DNA from 3 places in the Bacillus stercoris genome. Region 2 is predicted to be linked to each of the others. Evidence: riboswitches for the same ligand, from Rfam matches in the RefSeq annotation. Region 2 holds a riboswitch; each other region holds the start of a gene.

Region 1 (5,434 bases), 1.7 Mb from region 2:
GAATATGAATGCTGCTTTTTATAGCGTTCAATGGATGTTTCGATGACGTCTGGGTCGGTATCATCAAATTCATCTTTAATGGCATCTGTGATGTCCTTCGCAGAATGATTTTCAACCCACTGCTGCGCCTTGTAAATGGCTTTTGTAAACTTGACGGCTGTGTCTTCATTTTTCTTCAGGTAGCTTTGTTTCGCCATAAAGGTCGTGTAAGGAACCTCGCCTGATTCTTCTCCGAATGAAGCCACGATATGGCCGATGCCTTTTTTCTCAAAGAGAGAAGCCTGCGGTTCAAAGAGCTGTACATACTCACCGGTTCCAGAAGCAAACGCATTGGCAATATTGGCGAAATCTATGTTCTGGACGAGGTCTATATCCTTATGCGGGTCAATCTTATGTTTGTTCAGCACATACTCGCCGACCATTTGAGGCATGCCGCCTTTTCGCTGGCCGAGAAACGTTTTTCCGTTCAGCTGATCCCAGTTGAAGTGTTCAACATCTTCTCTCGCGACAAGGAACGTCCCGTCTGTCTGAGTCAGCTGGGCGAAGTTAATAACGGGGTCCTTAGCCCCTTGCGCCTCGACATAAATAGATGTTTCTGACCCGACAAGCGCGATGTCGGAGCCGTTTGAAAGAAGTGATGTCATCGTTTTGTCTCCGCCCCAGGTCGTATTCACATCGACATCAAGCCCTTCTTCCTTGAAAAATCCTTTAGACTCGGCAACATATAAAGGTGCGTAAAAAATAGAATGGGTCACTTCAGCCACTTTAACTTTGGTCAGCGTTTCTTCTTGCTTGCAAGCTGCCAGGGCGATCATCAGAAAGATACTGCCGACACAGGCGAAGCCCAGCCTTAACGATTTGTTCACATAGACAACCTCCTTATTTAGCATCAAGTTAATATCCTTTTTTGCTTTACATATCGTATGATGGGTATAAAAATGTGTGAATGCCTAATCAGTTTCACCGGATGTAATTTTGGAGTAAGGAAAGCATATAGAAAAAAGGAGGCGGCTGTTTTGATTGTAGAGAAAAGAAGATTTCCGTCGCCAAGCCAGCATGTGCGTTTGTATACGGTCTGCTATCTGTCAAATGGATTACGGGTAAAGGGGCTTCTGGCTGAGCCGGCGGAACCGGGACAATATGACGGATTTTTATATTTGCGCGGCGGGATTAAAAGCGTGGGCATGGTTCGGCCGGGCCGGATTATCCAGTTTGCATCCCAAGGGTTTGTGGTGTTTGCTCCTTTTTACAGAGGAAATCAAGGAGGAGAAGGCAATGAGGATTTTGCCGGAGAAGACAGGGAGGATGCATTTTCTGCTTTTCACCTTCTTCAGCAGCACCCAAATGTCAAGAAGGACAGAATTCATATCTTCGGGTTTTCCCGCGGCGGGATTATGGGAATGCTCACGGCAATCGAAATGGGAAGGCATGCGGCTTCATTTGTTTCCTGGGGAGGCGTCAGTGATATGATCCTTACATACGAGGAGCGGCAGGATTTGCGGCGAATGATGAAAAGAGTCATCGGCGGAACACCGAAAAAGGTGCCTGAGGAATATCAGTGGCGAACACCGTTTGATCAAGTAAACAAAATTCAGGCTCCCGTGCTGTTAATCCATGGAGAAAAAGACCAAAATGTTTCGATTCAGCATTCCTATTTATTTGAAGAAAGGCTAAAACAATTGCATAAGCCGGTTGAGACGTGGTATTACAGTACATTCACACATTATTTCCCGCCAAAAGAAAACCGGCGTATCGTTCGGCAGCTTACACAATGGATGAAAAACCGCTGACAATGAAATATGGTATGATAAAGAAAAAAGAGAACGAAAGGGGATCTCACTTTGGGAATGCCTGTTGAATTTAATACACTGATTGTGACAAAAGGAAAAGAAGTTCGCATAGATGAAAATATATTCACGTTAGAGAAGGACGGATACCGTGTATATCCGATGGAGATTCCGATGGATGTGCGCAAAACAAAGCTTGGCGAAAAGTCGGGCACAGCTGAAGTGCAGAAGCTTCAATGGGAAGGCGGCCGGACGCTCATTACGTACAAGCTGACTTCTTTGCATTCTGTCAATTAAAACAAGCCAAGAGCTAATTGCTCTTGGCTTTTGCTTTTTAAACGAGAGGGCCGCCTGCCTGTGCAATGGCATCTGTATGTGCGAACTTTTTAAAATTCTCTTTGAATTCATTTGCAAGGTAGAATGCCTTTTCTCTGTATTCTTCCTTGTTGGCCCACGTGTTTTCAGGCTGAAGGATGTGATCAGGAACGCCAGGAACATGAGCCGGGATGTGCAGGCCAAAAATATCGTCAGTTATGATTTCTGCATCCTCTAATTTACCTTCAATCGCTGCTTTGACCATTGCTCTTGTGTAAGAAAGCTTCATTCGTTCGCCAGTGCCATAGCCGCCCCCGGTCCAGCCGGTATTGACCAAGAAAACGTCTGCGCCGTGTTCATCGATCTTTTTGCCGAGCATTTCAGCATAGACGTGAGCAGGAAGCGGCAGGAACGGTGAGCCGAAGCAAGTGGAGAACGTCGTTTCAGGTGACGTCACACCTCGTTCAGTTCCGGCAAGCTTGCTCGTGTAACCGCTCAAGAAATGATACATCGCCTGTTCCTTCGTCAGTTTGCTGATCGGCGGCAGGACTCCGAAGGCATCAGCCGTCAAAAATACAATTGCAGACGGATGGCCTGCCATGCTTGGAGTCACGATGTTATCAATCATATGGATCGGGTAAGCTGCCCGCGTGTTTTCAGTATAGAAGGAATCATCATAATTGGCTTCACGTGTGTCTTCATCAACAACGACATTCTCGAGAACTGATCCGAAACGGATTGCGTTAAAGATCTGAGGTTCCTTCTCCTCGCTTAAGTGAATGCACTTAGCGTAGCATCCGCCTTCGATATTAAAGACGCCTGTATCAGACCAGCCATGTTCATCGTCACCGATCAGCTTGCGGTCAGCATCGGCTGAAAGAGTGGTCTTTCCTGTTCCTGACAGTCCGAAGAAAAGGGCGACATCACCTTTTTCACCGACATTGGCGGAGCAGTGCATGGATAAAATATCTCTTTCAGGCAGCAGGAAATTCATAATGGAGAAAATGGACTTCTTCATTTCTCCGGCATACTCTGTTCCCCCGATTAAAATCGTCCGTTTTTCGAAAGAGACAATAATAAACGTTTCGGAATGAGTGCCGTCTGTTTTTGGGTCCGCTTTGAAATGCGGAGCAGAAAGAATGGTGAACGGCTGCTCAACTGTTTTCTTATCATTGCCTTCCGGACGGATGAACAGCTGCCGCGCAAATAAATTGTGCCATGCGAACTCATTTACGACAGTGATCGGCAGCCTGTATTTCTCGTCTGCTCCCGCAAATCCTTCGAAAACAAACAGCTCATCTCGCTGTTTCAGGTAGCTGACAACTTTCGTATAAAGTCGATCAAACGCTTCTTCTGAAATCGGCTGATTCACCGGGCCCCAATCGATCTTATTTTTCGTGCTTTCTTCCTCCACGATGAATTTATCTTTAGGTGAACGTCCTGTGTAAGCGCCTGTTGTCGCGCGAACAGCACCCGTGGATGTTAAAATGCCTTCGTTTCGGGAGAGTACTTTTTCTGTTAGCTGTGCTGCTGATAAATTATGACGCACATTTGGACTTGTTAATAAGGCTTGTAAATCAGCGGTCAAATCAACTGAGTTCATATGAAACCTTCCTTTATCGTTTTTTGTGTTTTGCTAATTGTGAATTAGTATAACATATATTTTCAAATAGTCTATACTATTTATCATTTTTTGTGTGTGCATTTCCATTGTTTTCCCTCAATATAGGTGCCTATTTCTTCTGAATCATATTGACATTGCAAACCCTTTTACGATAAGATATTTCATTGAGCGGATACTCTTATCCCGAGCTGGCGGAGGGACAGGCCCTATGAAGCCCAGCAACCGGTTTCTCTGTTATTTATTATGTTGAACTGAGTGAGACAACCAAGGTGCTAACCTGTTGCAAGGTTGTATGATTCCTTGAGCGATAAGAGTGAAAGGCACAAAGACCAAACCCTTTCCTCGATGGAAAAGGTTTTTTTATTTCATAAATATGCCAATTAACATTCTCTAATATAACGTTACATTGTATAAGAGGGAGCGAGTTCCGTATCATATATGCAAGGTCTATCGGGAGACCTTGTGCAGGAGGAAGCAAATCATGAGTAAAAATCGTCGTTTATTTACATCAGAATCTGTTACGGAGGGGCATCCAGATAAAATCTGTGACCAGATTTCTGACAGCATTTTAGATGAAATTTTAAAGAAAGACCCTAACGCGCGTGTTGCTTGTGAAACATCTGTGACAACTGGTTTGGTTCTTGTCAGCGGAGAGATCACAACATCTACGTATGTTGACATTCCAAAAACAGTGCGCCAAACCATTAAAGAAATCGGATACACACGTGCGAAATACGGATTTGATGCGGAAACTTGTGCGGTTTTAACATCAATTGATGAGCAGTCTGCTGATATCGCAATGGGTGTAGACCAAGCGCTTGAAGCCCGTGAAGGCACAATGAGCGAAGAAGAAATTGAAGCGATCGGTGCTGGTGACCAAGGTTTAATGTTCGGTTATGCGTGCAACGAAACGAAAGAGCTTATGCCTCTTCCAATTTCACTTGCTCATAAATTAGCCCGCCGCCTAAGTGAAGTCCGTAAAGAAGATATTCTTCCGTACCTTCGCCCTGACGGCAAAACACAGGTAACGGTTGAGTACGATGAAAATAACAAGCCTGTCCGCATTGACGCGATTGTTATTTCAACTCAGCATCACCCTGAAATTACACTTGAGCAAATTCAGCGTAACATTAAAGAACATGTCATCAATCCGGTTGTTCCTAAAGAGCTGATTGATGAAGAAACAAAATATTTCATCAACCCAACAGGACGTTTCGTAATCGGAGGCCCTCAAGGGGATGCGGGACTTACAGGACGCAAAATCATCGTTGATACGTACGGCGGCTATGCACGCCACGGCGGAGGCGCGTTCTCAGGAAAGGATGCGACGAAGGTAGACCGTTCTGCGGCTTATGCAGCAAGATACGTTGCGAAAAACATCGTTGCGGCTGAGCTTGCTGATTCTTGCGAAGTACAGCTTGCTTACGCGATTGGTGTTGCACAGCCTGTGTCAATCTCAATCAACACGTTCGGTTCCGGAAAAGCTTCTGAGGAAAAACTGATTGAAGTTGTCCGCAATAACTTTGATTTACGACCTGCCGGCATTATCAAAATGCTTGATTTACGCCGTCCGATCTACAAACAAACTGCTGCGTACGGCCACTTTGGACGTCACGATGTTGACCTTCCATGGGAGCGTACAGACAAAGCGGAGCAGCTGCGTAAAGAAGCGTTAGGAGAATAATTTTATAGCCGCTTACTGGTTAAG
Region 2 (5,434 bases):
TGGTAAGCTATAAAATTATTGAAGAACATCAAGGCGAGATTATGGTCGAAAGTGAAGAAGGAAAGGGCACCGTTTTTCATATTACGCTTCCCGTCAGACAGAATGCTGAAGAAAGAAGGAATGATGAGTGAATTACTATATGACAGCTGAAACGCCGCTCGGTGAATTTATCATTGCCGAAGAGGAGGGCAGGATCACCCGTCTATTTCTCAGTCAGGAAGATTGGATGGATTGGAAAGAAACCGTTCAGAAGACAGAACACAAGGAAACACCTCTTCTTGCAGAAGCGAAAAAACAGCTTCATGAATATTTCGCCGGAGAAAGAAAGACATTCTCCCTGCCGCTCAGCCAAAAGGGCACACCTTTTCAGAAAAAAGTGTGGGAGGCGCTGGAGAGGATCCCATATGGTGAATCCCGAAGCTATGCTGATATTGCCGCTGCGGTCGGGAGTCCGAAGGCGGTGCGCGCTGTCGGACAGGCTAATAAACGTAACGACCTGCCGATTTTTGTTCCGTGTCACAGAGTGATTGGCAAAAACAGTGCGTTAACAGGCTACGCCGGAAGCAAAACGGATCTCAAAGCATTTTTGCTGAACATCGAGCAAATCTCCTATAAAGAAAAATAAAACATATGGCACGTTCCCTTTTTTCACAGCCGACATATCATTTTATTAAGTTAAAAAAGTTGGTCTGATGAAAAAGGAGGACAAAGCAATTGAAGCCGAGCCGCTCTGAGAAAATTGCCGTTTTTGCCAAACTGTTTGTGAAACTGCATATCATATCAAGCGCTCAAAAAGATGAAATCATCAATGTTAACAAAAAGAAACAAAAAAACCGCTGACTCAGCTCCACATGAGCAAAGTCCAGCGGTTTTTTAATGCACCTTTTCACCTTTAAACAACTGTTCAATCTCTTCTGCATAGTTACCGGTCATAATCCCTTTTTCTGTGATGATTCCTGAAATGAGATCATGAGGTGTAATGTCAAAAGCGGGATTAAAGACAGGCACATCTGATGGAGCGGTCCGTACTCCGGAAATCTGTCTGACTTCGTCGGGATCTCGCACCTCTATCGGGATATCAGCGCCGCATTTGACCTTCGTATCAAATGTAGATAAAGGTGCGGCGACAAAAAACGGAATATCAAAGGCGTTTGCTAAAATAGCAAGGCCGTATGTGCCGATTTTATTTGCTGTATCACCGTTCTTTGCAATTCGGTCAGCTCCGACGATAACAGCGGAAATTTGTTTTTCCTTCATCGTATGGGCGGCCATGCTGTCTGTAATTAGCGTGACATCAATGCCTCCCTGCATCAGCTCCCAAGCAGTAAGGCGTGATCCTTGCAGGACAGGCCTTGTTTCGCAGGCATAAATGTGCAATCCCAAATCTTTTTGTTTGGCCAAGTAAAACGGAGCTAGCGCCGTTCCATAGCGGCTTGTCGCGATTGAGCCGGCATTGCAGATCGTCATGATCCTGTCGCCTTTTTTGAAAAGCTGCAGGGCGTTTTGGCCGATCAACCGGCACGTTTCCTCATCCTCGACCTGAATCTGAATTGCTTCATGGACAAGGTTTGTTTTTGCTTCATTTACGGAAATCGCGTTTTCGACCGAATGACTCAGTCTCTCAAGCGCCCATGACAAATTAATGGCTGTAGGCCGTGAGCTGTTTAAATATTGTTTGATGTCTTCCAGTCTGCGTCGGAATTCTGTGACATTCTCTGTTTCAATGTCTTTGGCAGCAAGCGCTAGTCCGAAGGCAGCCGTAATGCCGATCGCCGGAGCACCCCTTACTTTGAGCGTGACAATCGCATCAAATACATCCTCTTTCGTCGTCAGCTCCAAATATTCCGTCTCATCAGGAAGCTTTTGCTGATTTAAAATGGTAATAGCTGTTTCTTTCCATTCAACAGAACGTGGAACAGCAAATGAATGGGGCATGAATGGATCATTCCTTTACAAGTAACTTAAATAATTCAATCACATCTGTTATCGTTTTGAATTCCGAACGTTTTTCGATAAAGGCTGTGCCGGTTTCAAGCGCCAGCCGTTTTCTGCCGATTCGTTTATCAAACGGCACGATCGTATCCAGGTCAGCTACATGGGCAAGGCCGATCGTGCGTCGTATCAGCTCACAGCCCGCAAATCCGATTGCTTCTTCAAAAATATGGCTGAGCGTATCAGTGAGGTAACCGTCGATGTTGGCGTAAACATCCAGACTGTCCTTCTGCCAGGCTTCACTAAACGTCTCTTCAAACGTTTCCCAGAGCTGGTTGACATGTTCATATAACGGCTCTCTGTCAGCCCCGTCACGGCTGAGTGCGTTCAAAAATAAGTTGGCGATAAATTGCCCTACATCAAAGCCGATCGGTCCGTAAAAAGCAAACTCAGGATCAATCACCTTTGTTTCGTGCTCACTTGCGAAAATGCTTCCTGTATGCAAATCACCATGAATCAACGTTTCCGCAGACGTTAAAAATGACTTTTTCAGCTTAGCGGCTTCGATTTTAACGTTGTCATTATTCCAAAGCTTCTCGACAAAAGGACGAAGCTCTTCTTCAAAATCATTTGTGTCATGGTCGAAGAAAGGATCTGTAAAAACAAGTCTTTCCGTAATGTCGCATAGCTCAGGGTTTGTAAACTGTTTAACAAGCTGTTTTTTCACCTTAGGTTCAAGCGCGTAATCTGATGAGTAGAAAAGTGTTTTTCCTAAAAATTCACCGATGTGCCGTGACAGGTGCGGATAATTTTCACCCTCAATGAGTCCTTTTCTTGCGATTTTCAGGTGAGAGAGATCCTCCATGACGGTAACCGCCATTTCCGTATCAGAGTAAAACACTCTTGGAACCAAGTGAGGCACATGCTCGCCCTGACGGATGAGAGCGCTGCTTTCGATTCTTGCACGATCGATTGTGAGCGGCCAGCTTTCTCCCACCACTTTTGCATAAGGAACCGCCTGTTTAATGATCAATGCTTTGTCATGTTCTTGATCATAAATATGAAAAACGTAATTTAAGTTGCCATCGCCGATCTCCTGACATGTCAGGGTGCTTTTGCTTGGAAATAAGCCGAGCTTCACAGCCAATGCCACAGCGGAACTTTCATTTAACGTTTCGTATAAAGGTGTTTTTGTGACTGCCATCATCATAACCTCCAATTATGTAATCACTTAATTTGTGGCCGTAAAAAAGCCTCCTTCTCAGAGAGAAGGAGGCTTAACATCTATGTCCGCCTCTCTTATCTCTCAGATCAGATCTGAATGGAATTAGCACCGTGCCTTAAGAGACAAGCGTCTCGGCGCGAAAAAGATGCGCCCCATTTCACAATGGAATTACGGTCGGTTGCTGTTGGGGTCAAAAGGCCAAATCCCTCGCCCAACTCTCGATAAGAGAATATATTCATTTGTTAAACAATTCTAATTTATCAGTTGATGAACATACTAACAGGTGTTTTAATAAGTTGTCAATATATTTTTTAATATAAATCTTTTCTGATATCATCGAAAACAGGGATGCTCTCCCGCACCTCGACGCTTTTATGAAGGTCGATTTCCGCACGGACTATGCCTTCCTCACGGCCGCCTTCAGCAAGTACACGCCCCCATGGATCAATAATCAGGCTATGGCCTGCAAATTCATTATCCGGATTTGAACCAGTGCAATTGCAGGCTGCGACAAAGCATTGATTTTCAATGGCACGGGCAATAAGCAGGCTTCTCCAATGATCAAGGCGGGGGAGAGGCCATTCCGCGGAAATAAACAGCACGTTGGCACCTTTTGTCGTATGTTTTCTGATCCACTCCGGAAAACGGATATCATAGCAGATCAATCCTGCGCTTTTGACGCCGTCAAGCTCAAAGCATCCATCTTCGGAACCGGCTGATAAATACAAATGCTCATCCATCAGCTGAAAAAGATGGGCTTTTCTGTACTCTTTAATGATTTGCCCTTCCTTATCCGCGATGTACATTGTATTATAAACATCAGAATCCTTTCTGACAGCGACCGATCCGGCAACAAGATGAACTCCATGTTTTTTTGCCGTTTTCTTCAGCCAGCTCTGAACAAAATGGCCGTCTTCATCAGCGAGTTCATCAAGATTGGCCAGATCATATCCGGTCGTCCATAATTCAGGCAGAACAAGAACATCAGCATGTTTGCTTTCTTTTTCGATCAAAAATTCAGCCTTTTTTATATTTTCCGAAGGTTTACCATATGAAATATCAAATTGAAGACAAGATATCGCCCATTTCATCTTTTTAACACCCCAAATTTTTCTTTACTTTTTTCATTTAACCATATATGATGATGGACTATCATTTCAAGATTTTTTTAGAAGGTGAGAATAGATGAAATTTGAACAGTCTCATGTATTAAAGGAATTGCCTAAACAATTCTTCGCTTCCCTGGTGCAGAAAGTGAACCGAAAGCTCGCAGAGGGACACGACGTTATCAATCTAGGACAGGGAAATCCAGATCAGCCGACACCGGAACATATCGTCGAGGAAATGAAACGAGCTGTTGCTGATCCTGAGAATCATAAATATTCATCTTTTCGCGGCTCATACAGCCTAAAGTCAGCGGCTGCTGCATTTTACAAAAGAGAGTACGGCATTGATCTGGATCCGGAAACCGAAGTCGCTGTTTTATTCGGCGGAAAAGCCGGTCTTGTCGAGCTCCCGCAATGCTTGTTGAATCCCGGTGATACGATCTTAGTTCCCGATCCGGGCTACCCTGATTACTGGTCTGGTGTCACACTCGCGAAAGCGAAGATGGAAATGATGCCGCTCGTAAAGGACAGGGCGTTTCTTCCCGATTACAGCAGCATCCCCGCTCAGGTGAGAGAACAAGCGAAATTGATGTATTTAAATTATCCGAATAATCCGACCGGAGCTGTTGCTACCTCTAAATTCTTTGAAGAAACCGTGAGCTTTGCAAAAGAAAACGGAATCTGCGTCGTTCATGATTTTGCTTACGGCGCTGTAGGATTTGACGGCTGTAAGCCTTTAAGCTTTTTGCAGACTGAAGGTGCAAAGGATATTGGAATTGAAATTTACACGCTGTCAAAAACGTATAACATGGCAGGATGGCGGGTTGGCTTTGCCGTCGGAAACGCTTCGGTCATTGAAGCAATCAATCTTTATCAAGACCATATGTTTGTCAGTCTTTTCAGAGCGACTCAGGAGGCTGCAGCAGAGGCACTGTTAGCTGATCAGAGGTGTGTGGCAGAGCAAAATGCCCGATATGAGAGCAGGCGAAACGCTTGGATTGCTGCATGCCGTGAAATTGGCTGGGATGTGACAGCTCCAGCAGGGTCATTTTTTGCATGGCTGCCTGTACCTGAAGGCTATACTTCTGAGAAGTTCTCAGACCTTTTGCTGGAAAAAGCGAATGTGGCGGTTGCGGCTGGAAACGGCTTCGGTGAATACGGAGAGGGCTAC
Region 3 (5,434 bases), 200 kb from region 2:
GAAGATTTCACTTCAATCTTAAAATAACGAAACAGCTTAGATACGAAATAGGTGAAGCCAAAAGCGAACAGCGGGACAAAAACCCAAAATGTCACAATGATCAGAAGATTATTCACCAACAATACTTTATAAGCCACTCCCACGCCGACAACCGCGCCGACCGTCACTTCACTTGTCGATAAAGGAATGCCGAGCAGATTTGCCGTAAAGAGCGACAGCGCAGCAGCTCCAATAATGATGCAAACAATCGTCAGTGTAATCGTCTGTTCGGGGATAATGCCAGAGCTGATTGTTTTTACGACCTCGCCTCCGCCAATGACCGCCCCGGCCAAGACACCGACTGCGCATAGGATCAAAGCGTAAGTTTTCTTTTTGATGGCTCCAGAGCCGTAAGCAACTCCCATCGAAGCTGCAGCGCCGCTTGCACCAATATTCATCGCGAAAAACAAGCTAAATAAAATAGCGGCTAGTTCCATTTTGCAGCTCCTTATTCATGCAGTCCGCATTCTGTTTTCGCCATACCATTCCATCTGCCTGAACGCAGATCCTCTGCGGTAAAAGCGGGAGCAGTGCAAGGCGCGCAGCCAATACTTGGGTATCCTTGGTCATGAAGCGGATTGTAGTCCAGTTCATTCCGTGATGTGTATCTCCAAATGTCTTTCCAAGTCCAATGGATGAGCGGGCAAACTTTTACTGACTTGAATTTTTCATCTTTGTTTAAGAAATTCGTATTGGCACGGCTTGGCCCTTGATCACGGCGCAGACCGGAAAGCCAGGCTGGATGTCCTGAAAGCGCCTCTCTTAAAGGAACGACCTTTCTAAGGTAGCAGCACTGATTCGGCTCTCTTTCCCACAGTTTGTCACCATATTCTTCGGCTTGTTCCTCAAGGGTGAGGTCTGGTTTTTTCAGGATGATGTTAAGACCTGGATAACGCTCTTTCACTCGTTCAATTGTTTCATAGGTCTCTTTAAAATGAAGTCCTGTATCAAGAAACACAATCTCTGCGTCTTTTTTCACTTTATAAATTAAGTCAATCAAAACGATTCCCTCAATTCCGAAACTGCAGGCATAAACAAGCTGGTTGCCGTAATGGCCGTATGCCCACTTTAAAACTGACAGCGCTCCTTTATAAGGATCGTCTTCCGGAAATGTAATCGTTGGTTCTTCCCAATTATCATACGTTAACATTTCTTCTTTCCTCCTTTCGGAGACAAACAAACAGTAGCTTCCTGCCGGTTGTCTTTTCCCAATTGTAATGTGATTCTTGGCTGGTGATTTCAAACAGCCTTTTTGCCTCTTAAAATAAAAAACTTTCAATCCGGCGGAAAGAAAGACAGGAACAGCATGTAGCCCTTATCTTTCAAAATGGAATTCATTTTGCTGGAAGTAGCACCTTACAAACTATGCAGGTTGCCGGGCTTCATAGGTCCAGTCCCTCAGCCGCTCTTGATAAGTTTTTCAGATTTGTAGTAAATTTTAGCACAATTCTAACATAAGTCAACCCGACTTTTTTTATAGGATTAATAAAAAAACAGGCCTCATGGCCTGTTTTTAAGTACAGCAAGGCTTTGAAGCCTCTTTACATCGTTGGAATTTATTTTTTATTTTTTAAACCAATCTTTTGACTCGGGATTTCGTTTCCATGTTTTCAGCTTTTTTAGATCATCTGAATGAATATTTCCGTTCTCAAGTGCGACCTCTGTGAGCGTATCGTAATCAGTTAATGAGTAGTATGGCAGTTCTGCCTTTGCGAAGGCTTCTTCTGCTTTGGGAAGTCCGTACGTAAAGATTGAGACGACACCAAGCACCTCACAGCCAGCCGCTTGTAAAGCTACACAAGCTTCAAGCACGCTGCCTCCTGTGGAGATTAAGTCTTCAATAACGACCGTTTTTTGCCCTTTCTGCACAGCTCCCTCAATCTGATTGCCTTTTCCGTGCGCTTTCGGCTTGCTCCTCACATAACACATCGGAAGATTCAAACGGTCAGCCGCCAGAGCAGCATGAGGAATACCCGCAGTTGCTGTTCCTGCTATCATTTCAGCTTCGGGAAAATGCTCTTTGACAAGCTTGCTGATGCCTGAGGCGACATCATTTCTGACCTCTGGGAAAGATAGCGTCAGGCGGTTGTCACAGTAGATTGGTGATAAAATGCCGCTTGCCCATGTGAACGGCTCGTTCGGACGTAAAAATACTGCTTGGATGTCTAATAGATGTTTTGCGATGATTTGTTTCAAGATTTGATTCCCTCCCATTCAAGTCTGACAGCCTTATAGGCTTTTACCGGATCTTCCGCTTTTGTAATCGAGCGTCCTACTACAATCGCTGATGAACCTTTTTCTCTTGCAATTGCAGGTGTCGCCACGCGGACTTGGTCATTCGCAGCATCCTCTGACATTCTGATCCCTGGAGTGACAGTCAGAAATGAAGGCGACACTGCTTGGTAAATGGCGTTTGCTTCATGAACAGAGCAGACCACTCCATCCAGTCCGCTTTCTTCCGCCTGTTTGCTGTAGTGCACAACCGTATCGATCAGAGGCTTTTCGATCAGCAGTTCATCCTTCATGATTTGTTCAGATGTGCTTGTCAGCTGGGTTACCGCAATAAGTGACGGGCGTTTTTTCCCCGCCGGCGTACCTTCTTCTAAGCCTTCAAGAGCTGCTTGCATCATTTTTTTGCCCCCGGCCGCATGAACATTGACGAGGTCTACGCCGAGACTGGCAAGACGCTTCATCGCCTTGTTTACAGTGGTCGGAATGTCATGAAGCTTTAGATCCAAAAACAGCTCGCAGTTTCTTTCTTTTAGCTGTTTCACGATAGATGGTCCTTCTTGGTAAAAAAGCTCCATTCCAACCTTTACAAATAACGGTTCTTGCTGAAAAGGCGTTAAGAACGCAAGTGTTTCTTCAGCTGATGCAAAATCAAGCGCGATGATGGGCAGGTTGTTTTTCATGATTCCAGCTCCTTCCGATGCATTCTTCAATTGATTGATAGCCGTATTGGCGCAAAACAGATGGAAGCTGTTCAATAATCTCTGGACACGCAAAAGGATTCACAAAGTTTGCTGTTCCGACAGCGACCGCGCTTGCTCCAGCGAGAAGAAATTCCAGGGCATCTTCGGCCGACTGCACGCCTCCCATTCCGATAATCGGGATGTTGACCGCCTGGCTGACTTCATACACCATGCGAATGGCAACCGGCTTCACAGCAGGGCCGGAAAGTCCTCCTGTTTTATTCGCTAATATCGGTTTGCCGGTTTTTAAATCGAGTCTCATGCCGATTAGTGTGTTGATCATCGTAAGGCCGTCCGCTCCCGCTTCCTCGATCGCTAATGCAATTTCTGTGATATTAGCCACGTTCGGGGAAAGCTTCACATAAACGGGTACATTTGAAACCTCTTTCACCGCTTTTGTCAAATCGGCAGCCATTTCAGGGTTCGTGCCAAAAGCGATTCCGCCTGTTTTCACATTCGGGCAGGAAATATTCAATTCAAGTGCATGAACATTAGGCGCTTTGCTGATTTGCTCTGCGACTTCAACATAATCCTCGACTTGAGAACCTGCGACATTGGCAATGATCGGCGTATCAAACTGCTCAAGCCACGGCAGTTCATGATGCAACACGCTATCCAGCCCCGGATTTTGGAGACCGATCGCATTAAGCATTCCAGCACCAGTCTCAGCTACCCGCGGCGTCGGATTCCCGAAGCGAGGCTCCTTTGTCGTAGCCTTAATCATGATGGCTCCAAGACAAGACAAATCATAAAAACGTGAAAATTCTTTTCCAAAACCGAAGCAGCCTGATGCAGGAATGATTGGATTTTTCAAATCAAGTCCCGGCAATTTCACCTTGAGCATTACAGCGCCACCTCCTGAGCTTTAAATACAGGCCCGTCGAGACATACTTTTACATAGGATGTCTCACTTTCGTTTGTATGGCACACACACGCGAAGCATGCGCCGATTCCGCAGCCCATTCGTTCCTCCATGGACAAATATACTTCTTTATGGGCATATTCCTGTTTTAGCGCCTTGAGCATCGGTGTCGGCCCGCAGCTGAGAAGGATATCAAACTCTAGATGTTTCCGTTTAATCACATCTGTGACAAATCCGGTTTCCCCGTAGCTTCCGTCAGCTGTTGCCACAAACGTGTCTCCATACTGCCGGCATTCTTTCTCGTAAAAAACATCCTTTGCCGATTGGAATCCTAAAACGTGGATGACATTTACCCCTTTTTCAATCAAGCGTTTCGACAGCTCTTGGAGAGGCGGCACACCTACACCGCCTCCTACCAGCAAAGCCGTCTTTCCGGGTTGGACTTCATTGACAGGAAAGCCATTTCCCAAAGGCCCGAGGACATCCACAAGCTCTCCCTGCTGTTTCAGAGACAATAGCCTTGTACCTTCCCCATCTACTCGATAAATGATGGTGACTTCACTTTTTTCAAAATTGACGTCGGCGATGCTGATTGGCCTCCTCAAAAGAGGCGTAACCGCTTCGCTCACTTTAAGATGAAGGAACTGCCCCGGGGTTGTAAACCCTTGGACAAGCTCCCCTTTCAGAACCATTTGATACACCCGGTCTGCAATTTGCTGGTTAGAACATACTGTCAAATACGCTTTTTTCATATAGTGACTGCCGCCTCCTGATTTGTGTTGACTGCCGGCATTTGATCAGCGCGGAATGTCATGCTTTCCAGCACTCGCAATATCGCCTCTGCCGTATCTAATGATGTTAAGCAGGCAACACCATTTTCTACTGATTCACGTCTGATTCTAAATCCGTCTCTTGCCGGCTGCTTTCCTTTTGTCAGCGTATTGATGACAAACTGTGCTTCACCGTTTCTGATGACATCAAGCAGGTTCGGACCATCCTGACCGATTTTTCCGACAACCTTCGCTGGAATAGAAGCTTCTTTCAGGTAGCCTGCCGTTCCTTCCGTCGCTAAAATGTTGTAGCCAATCGCGTGGAACCGCTTAGCAATGGCAAGCCCTTCTTCTTTGTCCTTATCAGCTACTGTTAAAAGCACGGAACCGTAGTTCGGGATTTGAATACCTGAAGCAATCAAGGCTTTATAGAGCGCCTTTTCAAGGGTCGAATCTTTCCCCATGACTTCACCTGTTGATTTCATTTCAGGCCCTAACGTAATGTCCACTCTTCTCAGCTTGGCGAAGGAGAAGACCGGCGCTTTTACAAATACACCTTGCTGCTCAGGCTGAAGGCCCTCTGTATAGCCAAACGCAGCCAGCTTTTGACCGAGAATGATTTTTGTTGCGAGATTCGCCATTGGGATACCCGTAATTTTGCTTAAGAACGGTACGGTTCTGCTTGATCTCGGGTTCACTTCGAGCACGTACACCTCGCCTTGTGATAAGACGAATTGAATATTGAGCAAACCGACAATGTTCAGCCCTTTAGCAAGTGCGATCGTGTATTG

Evidence for each region. Region 2 has a riboswitch for S-adenosylmethionine ahead of mtnK (S-methyl-5-thioribose kinase). Riboswitches for the same ligand answer to the same signal wherever they lie in the genome.
Region 1: another riboswitch for S-adenosylmethionine. It lies ahead of metK (methionine adenosyltransferase); the one in region 2 lies ahead of mtnK (S-methyl-5-thioribose kinase).
Region 3: another riboswitch for S-adenosylmethionine. It lies ahead of QA442_RS14105 (phosphoadenylyl-sulfate reductase); the one in region 2 lies ahead of mtnK (S-methyl-5-thioribose kinase).

The regions. Positions count from the first base shown of each region.
Region 1 is NZ_CP121861.1:1,263,593-1,269,026, forward strand. It holds gene QA442_RS06600 (ABC transporter substrate-binding protein) at 1-866, opposite strand, end outside; gene QA442_RS06605 (alpha/beta hydrolase family protein) at 1,017-1,790, shown strand; gene QA442_RS06610 (DUF2584 domain-containing protein) at 1,842-2,084, shown strand; gene pckA (phosphoenolpyruvate carboxykinase (ATP)) at 2,122-3,705, opposite strand; SAM riboswitch class I at 3,902-4,040, shown strand; gene metK (methionine adenosyltransferase) at 4,208-5,410, shown strand.
Region 2 is NZ_CP121861.1:2,918,423-2,923,856, reverse strand. It holds gene kinE (sporulation two-component system sensor histidine kinase KinE) at 1-131, shown strand, start outside; gene QA442_RS15195 (methylated-DNA--[protein]-cysteine S-methyltransferase) at 128-625, shown strand; gene QA442_RS15190 (hypothetical protein) at 715-840, shown strand; gene mtnA (S-methyl-5-thioribose-1-phosphate isomerase) at 874-1,935, opposite strand; gene mtnK (S-methyl-5-thioribose kinase) at 1,943-3,136, opposite strand; SAM riboswitch class I at 3,229-3,385, opposite strand; gene QA442_RS15175 (carbon-nitrogen family hydrolase) at 3,469-4,248, opposite strand; gene mtnE (methionine-glutamine aminotransferase) at 4,343-5,434, shown strand, end outside.
Region 3 is NZ_CP121861.1:2,714,312-2,719,745, forward strand. It holds gene cysP (sulfate permease) at 1-476, opposite strand, end outside; gene QA442_RS14105 (phosphoadenylyl-sulfate reductase) at 488-1,189, opposite strand; SAM riboswitch class I at 1,352-1,457, opposite strand; gene pyrE (orotate phosphoribosyltransferase) at 1,603-2,235, opposite strand; gene pyrF (orotidine-5'-phosphate decarboxylase) at 2,232-2,951, opposite strand; gene QA442_RS14120 (dihydroorotate dehydrogenase) at 2,920-3,855, opposite strand; gene pyrK (dihydroorotate oxidase B electron transfer subunit) at 3,855-4,625, opposite strand; gene carB (carbamoyl-phosphate synthase (glutamine-hydrolyzing) large subunit) at 4,622-5,434, opposite strand, start outside.